DNA from 3 places in the Bradyrhizobium sp. HKCCYLRH3073 genome. Region 1 is predicted to be linked to each of the others. Evidence: predicted binding sites of a transcription regulator. Region 1 holds the regulator's gene; each other region holds the start of a gene.
The links. Region 1 encodes PhoB, which activates phosphate uptake and scavenging genes when phosphate is short. Its sites were predicted from a motif close to TGTCATNNANCTGTCAT; they were not measured.
Positions count from the first base shown of each region.

Region 1 (4,168 bases):
CCGAGAGGAACGCAAAATGACCGACCTGTCCGTATCCGTCAGCCAGCCCAATCCCGCCGCGCTGAACGGCAAGGTTTTGCCGGAAGCCCCCGCCAAGGTGACCGCGCGCAACCTGAACTTCTATTACGGCGATCACCACGCGCTGAAGAACATCAACCTGTCGCTGGGGACCAACCGCGTCACCGCGTTCATCGGCCCGTCCGGCTGCGGCAAGTCGACCCTGCTGCGCATCTTCAACCGGATGTACGATCTCTACCCGGGCCAGCGCGCCGTTGGCCAGCTCATGCTGGACAACACCAACATCCTCGATCCCAAGCTCGACCTCAACCTGCTGCGGGCCCGGGTCGGCATGGTGTTCCAGAAGCCGACGCCGTTCCCGATGACGATCTACGAGAACATCGCCTTCGGCATCCGGCTGTATGAGAAGATCTCCAAGTCGGAGATGGACGACCGGGTCGAGAAGGCATTGCGCGGCGGCGCGTTGTGGAACGAGGTCAAGGACAAGCTCAACGCTTCGGGCCTGTCGCTGTCAGGCGGCCAGCAGCAGCGGCTGTGCATTGCGCGCACCGTGGCGGTCCGGCCGGAGGTGATCCTGTTCGACGAGCCGTGCTCGGCGCTCGATCCGATCTCGACCGCCAAGGTCGAGGAACTGATCCAGGAGCTCGCCGAAAACTATACGATCGCCATCGTGACGCATAACATGCAGCAGGCGGCCCGCGTCTCCGACAAGACCGCCTTCATGTATCTCGGCGAGCTCATCGAGTTCGACGACACCAGCAAGATCTTCACCTCGCCGAGCGATCGGCGGACCCAGGATTACATCACCGGCCGGTTCGGCTGACGCCGACGACATTGACTTCAGGAGATCATCATGGCCAGTGAACATACCGCCAAGGCGTTCGACAGCGATCTGCAGGATCTCACCCGGCTGGTGTCCGAGATGGGCGGCCTTGCGGAGCGGCTGATCGTCGATTCCGTCGATGCGCTGGTGCGGCGCGACATCGCGCTCGGCCAGAAGGTGGTCGCCACCGACGCCGAGGTCGACAAGCTGCAGCGCATCATCGAGGAGCGCGCCGTGCTCACCATCGCCCGGCGACAGCCGATGGCGGTCGATCTGCGTGAGATCGTCGGCGCGATGCGCGTGGCGACCGATCTGGAGCGCATCGGCGATCTCGCCAAGAACATCGGCAAGCGCGTCGCGGCGCTGGAGAGCGACTTCCATCCCCTCAAGCTGATCCGCGGGCTCGAGCACATGACCGACCTGGTGCAGTCGCAGGTCAAGACGGTGCTGGACGCCTATGCCGCGCACGACCTGCCGGCGGCGATGACGGTGTGGAAGGGCGACGAGGAGGTCGACGCCATCTGCACCTCGCTGTTCCGCGAACTCCTGACCTACATGATGGAGGATCCGCGCAACATCTCGTTCTGCATCCATCTGATGTTCTGCGCCAAGAACATCGAGCGCATCGGCGATCACGCGACCAACATCGCGGAGACCGTCTTCTATATGATCGAAGGCCAGCAGATCATGGACAAGCGCCCGAAGGGCGACATGACGAGCTTCGCATCGACGATCCCCGGCAACTGAGAGAGACGGTTCTGACATGGGCGCCCGAATTCTGGTGGTGGAGGACGAGGAGGCGCTGACGACGCTCCTGCGCTACAACCTCGAGGCCGAAGGCTACGAGGTCGAGACGGTGGCGCGCGGAGACGAGGCCGACACACGGCTGAAGGAGCGCGTTCCCGATCTCGTCGTGCTCGACTGGATGCTGCCGGGCCTGTCCGGCATCGAGCTGTGCCGCCGCCTGCGGGCGCGGTCCGAGACCCGGCAATTGCCGATCATCATGCTCACCGCGCGCGGCGAGGAGAGCGAGCGCGTGCGCGGCCTCGCGACCGGCGCCGACGACTACATCGTCAAGCCGTTCTCGGTGCCGGAGCTGCTGGCGCGCGTGAAGGGCCTGCTGCGGCGGGCGAGCCCGGAGCGGCTGGCGACCGTGCTGTCCTATGGCGACATCGAGCTCGACCGCGAGAAGCGCCGCGTGGCGCGCTCGGGACGGCCGATCGATCTCGGCCCGACCGAATACCGCCTGCTCGAGTTTTTCCTGGAGCATCCCGGCCGCGTGTTCAGCCGCGAGCAGCTGCTCGATAGCGTCTGGGGCCGCGACATCTATATCGACGAGCGCACGGTCGACGTCCATATCGGCCGCCTGCGCAAGCTGCTCAATCCGGGCCGCGAGCAGGACCCGATCCGCACCGTGCGCGGCGCCGGCTATGCGCTCGATGATCGCTTCGCCAAGAGCGAGCAGGTGTAAGGGGCGATCGGGCGTGAGGATGAAGCAGGTGTGAGGCGCGAGGGGGCCCGATTGAGGAGATCGCGGTCCGCTTTCCGCCACGCCGCCGCCGTCTTGATCGTGTCTGCTTCGTGGCCCGTCACGATGTTTCGGTCCCAGCGGACGCCCTTGATCAAGACCATCATCATATCTCTAGCCGTGCTGCTCGGCAGCGCGGCGGGCGCCGCGGCCGCCGAGCTCGAAGACGCGGTCGCCGCGGCGGGAAACGGACAGCACGCCGCGGCGATGCGCCGCCTGCTGCCGCTGGCCGCCAAGGGCGATGCGCGGGCGCAGTTCGACGTCGGCTTCATGGAGGCCTTCGGCTGGGGCCAACCGCGCAACCCCGCCGAGGCGCTGGCGTGGTATCGCAAGGCCGCCGATCAGGGCCTCGCCGTCGCCCAGCATTATCTCGGCATCGCCTATGTCAACGGCGAAGGTGTCGCGAGCAATTATGGCGAAGCCGGCCGCTGGTTCAGCCGCGCGGCAGCGCAGGGCTTCGCCCAGTCGCAATACATGCTGGGCCTGATGCTGCTGGACGGTCGCGGCGTGAAGCAGGACGTCGTGCAGGGCTACGCCTGGCTGGTGATGGCGGGTCGCAGCGGCGTGCGATCGGCCGGCCGCGACGTGCAGCGGGTCAAGCTGACCGAGCCGCAGCGCGTCCAGGCCCAGAGCGCCATTGCGGCCTGGCGGCCGAAGCCGGAATCGGCGGAGGCGGGCGTCGCCGCTCCGCGTCCGGAGCAACTGCTCGGGCTCGACCGCCACATCGGCGAGGTCGTCGATCCCACCTCGTGGCCGGCGTCGTCGATCGGCGTCGTCACCGTCGCGCAATACTCGACCGGCGGCTGGTGCACCGGCACGCTGGTCGCGCCGCGCGTCGTGCTCACCGCGGCGCATTGCGTGTTCAACGGCGTCGCGCAGGTCAGCCCCGGCAATGTCCGCTTCCTGGCCGGCATGAACAGGGGCACGCCGGCGGCATCGTCGGTCGCCGACAAGCTGATCGTGGCGCCGGACTTCGTCCCGACCCGGCACGACAGATGGTCGCTCGACCGCTCGCCCGCCGATTGGGCGCTGATCGTGCTGAAGGATGCGCTGCCCTCGAAGCCGGTCGCGGTCAAGGCGCTGACGCGGGAGGAACTGCAGGCTGCGACATCAGCCGGAACCATCTCCGAGATCGGCTACGGCCAGGAGCGCCGCTATTCGCCGACCGGCCAGCGCAATTGCAGCGCCGGCATGACCAGCGATGCCCGGCTGCTGACGGTGCATTGCCTCGCCAATTTCGGCTATTCAGGCTCCCCCATCATGGCCGAAGTCGGCGGGCAGCCGGTCGTGGTCGGCATCTTCTCGGCGTTCCACGAGGAGACCCGGCTGATGTTCGCTGCTCCCGCGAGCCAGTTCGAAGCGGTCGTGCGGCGCGAGATCGCGGCGCAGAGTGCCTCGTCGGGCTGAAGGAGGAGGGGACGAGAGAGGTCCCGCCGCTGGTCATGATCTGTGCGTGACTGGATAGCGGGTTGCCAAGCGAGCGGGCGAACCGCGAACTGCAGCCGATTTTTCCTGCAGCTTTCGCCTGCCGCGGGGCCTTACCGAACTGGCCTGGCTCTTGCTATGGTCCGAGTATGACGATTGTTCCAATTGATCATCCTCGTGCCCCACGGCTGCTGTGGTGGCGGTCGCAGCCCGGCCGCAACGTTGCGCTGGTCGGCGGTCTGGTCGCCGCCAACGCGCTGGCCTGGGTCTGGGCGTTCGCGCTCTACGCCGACCGGCCCGCCATCGTCGGCACCGCGCTGCTGGCCTGGCTGCTCGGACTGCGCCATGCGGTCGATGCGGATCACATCGCGGCC
Region 1 is NZ_JBNPUD010000010.1:51,054-55,221, reverse strand. It holds gene pstA (phosphate ABC transporter permease PstA) at 1-20, shown strand, start outside; gene pstB (phosphate ABC transporter ATP-binding protein PstB) at 17-841, shown strand; gene phoU (phosphate signaling complex protein PhoU) at 872-1,588, shown strand; gene phoB (phosphate regulon transcriptional regulator PhoB) at 1,605-2,312, shown strand; gene ACQR1X_RS22750 (trypsin-like serine protease) at 2,460-3,776, shown strand; gene ACQR1X_RS22745 (HoxN/HupN/NixA family nickel/cobalt transporter) at 3,944-4,168, shown strand, end outside.

Region 2 (4,168 bases), on a different contig from region 1:
ACAGCTTGCCGAGCGCACCGCAGGAGTGGATCGCGATGGCGAATACGCCGGCCATTGGCCCCAATCCGAAGGCCATGACAAAAATCAGAGCGAACACGATGCCCGGCACCGTGCGGGCAAACTCGAGCAGGCGCCGGACCGCGAAGCGCAGCCAGGATGCAGGAGAGGTGTTCTCGGCCGCGAGGAAATTCAATGCAAACGCCAGGACGGCGCCGAGCATGGTTCCGACATAGCTGATCAGGATCGTCTCACCGAGAAGCCGCGTCCATTTGCGCAGGCCCCAGAGCCATTCCGGCAGGTTGGTCCACACGCGGTGTCCGTCGTCGAGCGTGAAGAGCCGGTCGAAATAGCTGAGGAAGTTGCCGAGATAGGTGACGAGCGTTCGGAGGTTGACCTCCGAACCGATGGCTGAAACGAACAGCACGAGGCCGCACGCAACCAGCACGACCACGGCACGCAGACGCTTGCGCGCCACCGCTTTGCGGTAGGCGCGCTGCAAAGGTTCGAGCTGCTGTTCAGGCAGGATGGCGACGGCTGACGACATGTTTGCCGGTGCAAAGCGCAAATAGGCCGGCGGGGCTTCGATGACGCGGTCCCCGCCGGCCCGGTGCAACGCTTACGAGCCCTTCTTGCGCAGAGAGTCGACGAATTTGATCAGCTCGACAGTCTTGTTGTAGTCCTCCGTCGAGATCACCTCCCACGGCTTGTTCTTGCCGTCGGACAGCTTGGCGAAGGCTTCCGGATCCTTCTTCGCCGCGTCGAGGAAGGCCTGCTTGATTGCGGCCTTCATGTCGGTGGGCAGGTCGCTGAGATAGGCGTAGGGCGAGTTGATGATCATGTCCGACTTGCCGATGATGCGGAAATCTTCCTTCTTCAGCGGCGTGCCGTCGGCCGACTTCACCATGTTCTTGGTGAGCATGCGGGTCAGGTTGGAGTCATCTCCGTTGTTCCACCAGTTTGCGGCGACGTCGACGGTTCCCTGCGCCAGGGCAAGCACGGCGTTCTCGTGGCTGCCCGTAAAGATGACCTGGGAGAAATAGGTGTCGGGGTCGATGCCCATCTGGCTCATCTTGAAGCGCGGCATGTTGTTGCCAGAGGTCGAGTTCGGGTCCACCAGGCCGAGATTCTTGCCCTTCAGATCCTCGAGCTTCTGGTACGGGCTCTTGGCGAGCACGTAGAACACTGAATAATAGCCCTTCGAGCCGTCCGAGTTGACGTCGATCACGAAAGCGTCCGTCTTTACGCCCGTCACGCGCGCGCGGGCGAAGGAGGCCGGACCATAATAGCCGATGTGAATGTTGCCGGCGCGCTGGCCCTCGATGACCGCGGCGTAGTCATTGGCGACGCGCAGCGTCACCTTGACGCCGAGCTCCTTGGAAAGATAGTTCACGAACGGCGTGTAACGCTCGACGACACCCGAGCCGTTTTCGGCCGGGATCGCGGCAAAGGTGATCTCCGGATATTTGGTTCGCCAGTCCTCGGCCGAGGCGGACGAAGCGAACGACAGAGTGGCCAAACCGGCCAGAATGAGACGACGATTGATCATGGAACGTCCTTCAAGTTTCAGGGGACGATGTCAGGATTGACACGACAGATGCGCCCGCAGCACGCAGGCAATCAGGCGACGGCAACTTTGCCGACAGCCGGAACGGATTCGGGAGCTTTGGGCATTGCCGGCGGCATCACCTCGTCGGCCTCCAGATCGTACAGCTCGCGCGCGATCTGGCCGGTGAGCGCCGCCGGCAGATCGTCGAACACGACCCGACCATTCGCCATTCCGATCAATCGGTCGCAATAGCTGCGCGCCAGATCGAGCGAGTGCAGATTGCAGATCACGGTGATGCCGAAATGCTTGTTGATGCGCAGCAGCGCGTCCATGACGATCTTGGTGTTGCGCGGATCGAGCGAGGCGATCGGCTCATCGGCCAAGATGATTTCCGGATTCTGGACCAGCGCGCGCGCGATCGCGACGCGCTGCTGCTGCCCGCCCGAAAGCTGATCGGCGCGCTGCGCGGCGAGGGAGGCCATGTCGAACTGCTCGAGCGCGGACAGCGCCATGGCAACATCCGCCGCCGGCCAGAGCTGCGCCAGAGAGCGCCACGACGGGATTTCGGCGAGTCGCCCCATCAGGACGTTCGTGAGCACGTCCAATCGGCCGACCAGATTGAACTGCTGGAAGATCATCGCCGAGCGCGCGCGCCACTGCCGCAGGTCGCGGCCGCGCAGCGCCGTCACATCGAGATCCCTGAAGAAAATGCGGCCGCCGCTCACAGGACTCAGGCGATTGATGGACCGCAGCAGGGTCGACTTGCCCGCGCCGGAACGCCCGATCACGCCGACGAAGCTGCCGGGTGCAACAGAGAAGGACGCATTGTCGACCGCGGCTTTCATGCCAAAACGGCACGTCAGGCCATCCACCACCAGCATTGAATTCTCCAGACGCCTCGCTTTGGCCTATCGCTAACGTCTGGATTCTACAGCTATGTGACAGCAACACTGCGGCGCCACATCCGTCCACATGCCGGTCGGCGGTCATGTAGATGTCACGCCTCTGTCATAGGGGAGACCCAACACCTTCACAGGCGTAGAGACAGGACGCGAGATGGCCGGCAAGCTGCTTTCGATTGAACCTACCGTTGACCCTTCGGCCAAGCTCCAGGACGTGACGCTCGGCGCCTATTGCGAGATCGGCGCCCGCACCATCCTGCAGGAGGTGACGATGGGCGACTACTCCTACGTGGTCAACGATTCCCAGATCACCTACACGACGGTCGGCAAGTTCTGCTCGATCGCGGCGATGACCCGGATCAACCCGGGCAACCACCCGATGCAGCGGGCGACGCAGGCCCATTTCACCTATCGCGCCAGCGCCTATTTTCCAGGCGAGCCCGACGATGCCGAGTTCTTCGCCTGGCGGCGAGAGCATCATGTCCGGATCGGACACGACGTCTGGATCGGCCATGGCGCGATCGTGCTGCCGGGCCGCAACATCGGCACCGGCGCGGTCGTGGCGGCTGGCGCCATCGTCACCAAGGACGTTCCGGCCTATACGATCGTCGCCGGCAATCCGGCGCGCCCGGTCAAGCGCCGGTTTCCGCGCGAGGTCGAGCAGCGGCTGCTCGATCTGGCGTGGTGGGATTGGAAGCACGAGGCGCTGCGCGCGGCGCTGCCCGATTTCCGCAAGCTCGAGATCACCGCGTTCCTGGATAAATACGAGGCCGCTCTCGACGCCCGCGTCCCGGTACGGCAGAGTGCCGCCCCATGACCGATATCTCAATCTCGCGGGGCCGCTGCCTCGTCGACACAGAGCTCGTGGACACCTCCTTGATCATATCCGGCGACGTCATCGCCGGCATCGGGACACCGGGGTGCCGGTCAGGTCTCGAACTCGATGCGGAGGGGCTCACCGTGCTCCCCGGCATCGTCGACATCCACGGCGATGCGTTCGAGCGCCAGATGATGCCGCGCGCCGGGGTCGATTTCCCGACCGACGTCGCGCTGATCGACAGCGACCGCCAGGCCGTCAGCAATGGCATCACCACGGTCTTCCACGCAACGACCTGGTCATGGGAGCCGGGCCTGCGCAGCGCCGACAATGCGCGGCGGCTGCTCGAATCGATCGAAGCGCTGCGCCCGCAGCTCGCGGCCGACACGCGCTTTCATCTGCGCCACGAGACCTTCAATCTCGACGACGAGGAGGAAATCGGCCAGTGGCTCGCCGATCGGCGCGTCGACCTGTTCGCCTTCAACGATCACATGGACTCGACGGTCGCGAGCCTGGACACGCCGCACAAGCGCCAGCGCATGGTCGACCGCACCGGCCTGCCCGGCGCGGAGTTCGACCGGCTGGTCGCGCGCATCGCCTCTCGCGCGGATGCCGTTCCAGCCTCGATCGCGCGGCTGGCCGACATCGCACGCAAGGCTGGCGTCCGCATGCTGTCGCACGACGACGACAGCCCGGCCATGCGCAAGGCGTTTCGCAGCCAGGGCGTGACCATCGCGGAATTTCCGGTCAACGAGGAGACTGCGCGCGAGGCCGCTCAGGGCGGAGACGCGATCGTCTTCGGCGCGCCCAACGTCGTTCGGGGCGGCAGCCATACCGGGTGGACGCGAGCCAGCGACATGATCGCCAAGGGCCTCTGCTCGGTGCTGGCCTCCGACTACTACT
Region 2 is NZ_JBNPUD010000009.1:49,424-53,591, reverse strand. It holds gene phnE (phosphonate ABC transporter, permease protein PhnE) at 1-544, opposite strand, end outside; gene phnD (phosphonate ABC transporter substrate-binding protein) at 617-1,546, opposite strand; gene phnC (phosphonate ABC transporter ATP-binding protein) at 1,618-2,427, opposite strand; gene ACQR1X_RS21230 (DapH/DapD/GlmU-related protein) at 2,603-3,265, shown strand; gene ACQR1X_RS21225 (alpha-D-ribose 1-methylphosphonate 5-triphosphate diphosphatase) at 3,262-4,168, shown strand, end outside.
Region 2: phnC (phosphonate ABC transporter ATP-binding protein) is a predicted target of PhoB. The motif match lies at 2,542-2,558, and genes of this name have one in related genera.

Region 3 (4,168 bases), on a different contig from region 1:
GGGCGAGCACATCATCATCGTGGTGTTCGCGGTGGTTGTGATCGGCGGCATGGGTTCGATCATGGGCTCGATCATCACCGGCTTCCTGCTCGGCGTGATCGAGGGACTGACAAAGTATTTCTACCCCGAGGCTTCCAACACCGTGGTCTTCGTTCTGATGGTCCTGGTGCTGCTGGTGAAGCCGACGGGTCTGACCGGACGGGCGGCCTGACATGACATCCATCACCGACGCGACCCTGCCGATCACCCCGCGCGCGATGCGCGACGAGATGATCGTGTTCGTCATCATGGCAGCGCTGCTGGCGATCGTGCCGTGGACCGGGCTGTACCCGTTCTTCGTCATGCAGGCGCTGTGCTTCGCGCTGCTCGCCTGCGCCTTCAACCTCCTGATCGGCTATGGCGGCCTGTTGTCGTTCGGCCACGCGATGTTCCTGGGAACGGCCGGCTATTGCAGCGCCCACGCGTTGAAAGTGTGGGGGCTGCCGCCCGAGCTCGGCATCCTCACGGGCGTTGCCGGATCGTTCGTCCTGTCGGTGATCACCGGCTACATCTCGATCCGCCGGCAGGGCATCTATTTCGCGATGATCACCCTGGCGCTGTCGCAGCTCTTGTACTTCATCTATCTGCAGGCGCCGTTCACCCATGGCGAGGACGGTATCCAGGGCATTCCGCAGGGGCGGATGTTCGGCATCCTCGACCTGTCCAAGCCGACGGTGCTGTATTACGTCGTGCTGGCCGGTTTCCTCGCCGGCTTCCTGCTGATCTTCCGCACCATCAACTCGCCGTTCGGCGAGGTGCTGAAGTCGATCCGCGAGAACGAGCAGCGGGCGATCTCGCTGGGCTATAAGACCGACCAGTACAAGCTGCTCGCCTTCATCCTGTCGGGGACGCTGGCTGGCCTCGCCGGTGCGCTGAAGGTGTTCGTCGCCCAGAATGCCTCGCTGACCGACGTCGAGGTCGGGATGTCCGGCCAGATCGTGCTCATGACCCTGGTCGGCGGGCTCGGCACCGTGTTCGGCCCCGTCGTCGGCGCCTTCGTGATCGTCGGCATGCAGCAATATCTGTCCGGCTTCGGCCAGTGGGTGACGGTGATCCAGGGCGGCATCTTCGTCGCCTGCGTGCTCACCTTCCGCCGCGGCGTGGTCGGAGAAATCGCCCATCTGTTCAAGCGATCCCTCTAAGCTATTGATCTGTAAAGAGATTGTCGAAAGGGCAGAAAGCGGTGGATGAACCGGCCACCGCTTCTGCTGGTGCGCGATCCGGAGTATGACAGTTCTGTGACGGGCCGGCCCTGGCCCGTTTCGGAATGGATGGATCTCGTCCCATGCTGCACTGGTTTCGCGCCGTTCTCCCGCGGGAGGAGCGGTTTTTCGATTTGTTCGCCCGCCACAACAAGGTGGTGATCCAAGGCGCGCATGCGCTGCAGGACATGCTTAAGGGCGGCGACGACATCCTCAGGCACTGCCAGCGCGTCAGCCAGCTCGAGAACGAGGCCGACAACATCACGCGGGAGGTGCTGACCGCGGTCCGCCGCACCTTCATCACCCCGTTCGACCGCGGCGACATCAAGAACCTGATCACCTCGATGGACGACGCCATCGACCAGATGCAGCAGACCGCCAAGGCCGTGGTGCTGTTCGAGGTCAAGGAGTTCGAGCCGACCATGCGCGAGATGGGCACCTTGCTGGTCGATTGCGCCAATCTGATCGGGAAGGCGCTGCCGCTGCTGCAGGCGATCGGCCAGAACGTGCCGATGATCACCGCGATCACCGAGGAGATGACCAAGCTCGAGGGCCGGGTCGACGACCTCCACGACATCGGGCTGAAGGAGCTATTCCTCAAGCACCGCAACGCCAACACGATGGACTTCATCGTCGGCGCCGAGATCTACGACCATCTGGAGAAGGTCGCCGACCGCTTCGACGACGTCGCCAACGAGATCAATTCGATCATGATCGAACAGGTCTAGGGTAGGGCCGCGCCGTGGACGCTCAACTCGGCCTTCCGATCCTGGTTGGCCTCATCGCCGTCGCACTCGCCTTCGATTTCCTGAACGGCCTGCACGACGCCGCCAACTCGATCGCGACCATCGTCTCGACCCGCGTGCTCCGGCCGCAATATGCGGTGTTCTGGGCCGCGTTCTTCAATTTCGTGGCGTTCAGCGTGTTCGGACTGCATGTCGCGCAGACCATCGGCACCGGGATCATCGATCCCGCGATCGTCGACGCCCACGTGATCTTCGCGGCCCTGGTCGGCGCGATCGTCTGGAACCTGGTCACCTGGGCGGCCGGCATTCCGTCGTCGAGCTCGCACGCGCTGATCGGCGGCCTGGTCGGGGCAGGGGTCGCCAAGGCCGGCATCTCGGCCACCGTGTGGAGCGGCCTGTCCAAGACCGTGCTCGCGATCGTGCTGTCGCCGCTGGTCGGGCTGGTGCTGGCGATGATCCTGGTTGCGATCGTGTCCTGGGCCTCGGTGCGCTCGACGCCGTTTGCCGTCGACCGCGCCTTCCGCATCCTGCAATTCGCTTCGGCCTCGCTGTATTCGCTCGGCCACGGCGGCAACGACGCGCAGAAGACGATGGGCATCATCGCGGTGCTGTTGTACTCGCAGGGCCATCTCGGCGAGCAGTTCACGGTGCCGTTCTGGGTGGTGCTGTCGTGCCAGGCCGCGATGGCGCTGGGCACGCTGATGGGCGGCTGGCGCATCGTCCGGACCATGGGCCTGCGCATCACCAAGCTGAATCCGATGCAGGGCTTCTGCGCCGAGACCGGCGGCGCCATCACGCTGTTCCTGGCGACGTTCCTCGGCGTGCCCGTCTCGACCACCCACACCATCACCGGTGCCATCGTCGGCGTCGGCGCCGCCCGCCGCGCCTCGGCGGTGCGCTGGAACGTCGCCGGATCGATCGTCTATGCCTGGATCTTCACGATTCCGGCCTCGGCCATCGTAGCGGCACTGAGCTTCTGGCTGGTGTCGGTGCTCAGGCACTAAAGACGGCGGGACCGTCCTGAAACGTTGGCGCCTCATGGTTCGAGACGCGCCGCAAGGGCGGCGCTCCTCACCATGAGGGGCGGGATTCGACCGCGGCGGCAGATTTCGCTGCACAATCAGACCTCGTCCTGAGGAGCGCGCCGCCTGGCGCGCGTCTCGAAGGACGGCGGCGGGCCGGGGAGCCAGCCCCGGCGTGCCCATCAGCCGCCGGGTAACTCCCCGGTTGGAGTTGCGGTGCAAAACGCCTATATGGAGGGCGCGCGGCGGCCGTGAGCCCGCGCCTTTCCCGTACATCGCCGCTCTCCGGCCTCAAAACGACGTCCGCCGCCTCATGTCCGATACTGCCGTCACGACCGAACAGCCGTCCCGCTCGCCTCTGTCCGACGAGGTCGCGCGCCGGCGCACCTTCGCCATCATCTCGCATCCGGACGCCGGCAAGACCACGCTGACCGAGAAGCTCTTGCTGTTCGGCGGCGCCATCAACCTCGCCGGCCAGGTCAAGGCCAAGGGCGAGCGCCGCAACACCCGCTCGGACTGGATGAAGATCGAGCGCGAGCGTGGCATCTCGGTCGTCACGTCGGTGATGACCTTCGAGTTCGAGGGCCTCGTCTTCAACCTGCTGGACACGCCGGGCCATGAGGACTTCAGCGAGGACACGTATCGCACGCTGACCGCAGTCGACTCCGCCGTCATGGTGATCGACGCCGCCAAGGGCATCGAGGCGCGCACGCGCAAGCTGTTCGAGGTCTGCCGCCTGCGCGACATCCCGATCATCACCTTCATCAACAAGATGGACCGCGAGAGCCGCGACACCTTCGACCTGCTGGACGAGATCGAGAAGACGCTGGCGCTCGACACCACACCGATGACCTGGCCGGTCGGCCGCGGCCGCGACTTCATCGGCACCTATGACGTCAGAGACGGCGGCGTGCGCCTGCTCGAAGGCGGTGGCGCCAAGACCGGCGCGGCGCAGCAGATCGCGATCTCCGAGCTCGGCAAGCTCAACGCCAATCTCGACATGGGCCAGATCACCGACGAGCTTGAGCTGGTCAAGGAAGCCTGCAAGCCGTTCGACCTGGAGGCGTTCCGCGAGGGCCATCTGACGCCGGTCTATTTCGGCAGCGCGCTGCGCAATTTCGGCGTCGGCGATCTCCTGGAAGGTCTCGGCCGCTACGCG
Region 3 is NZ_JBNPUD010000003.1:19,825-23,992, forward strand. It holds gene ACQR1X_RS07730 (branched-chain amino acid ABC transporter permease) at 1-211, shown strand, start outside; gene ACQR1X_RS07735 (branched-chain amino acid ABC transporter permease) at 213-1,181, shown strand; gene ACQR1X_RS07740 (DUF47 domain-containing protein) at 1,325-1,969, shown strand; gene ACQR1X_RS07745 (inorganic phosphate transporter) at 1,984-2,991, shown strand; gene ACQR1X_RS07750 (peptide chain release factor 3) at 3,323-4,168, shown strand, end outside.
Region 3: ACQR1X_RS07740 (DUF47 domain-containing protein) is a predicted target of PhoB. The motif match lies at 1,267-1,283, and genes of this name have one in related genera.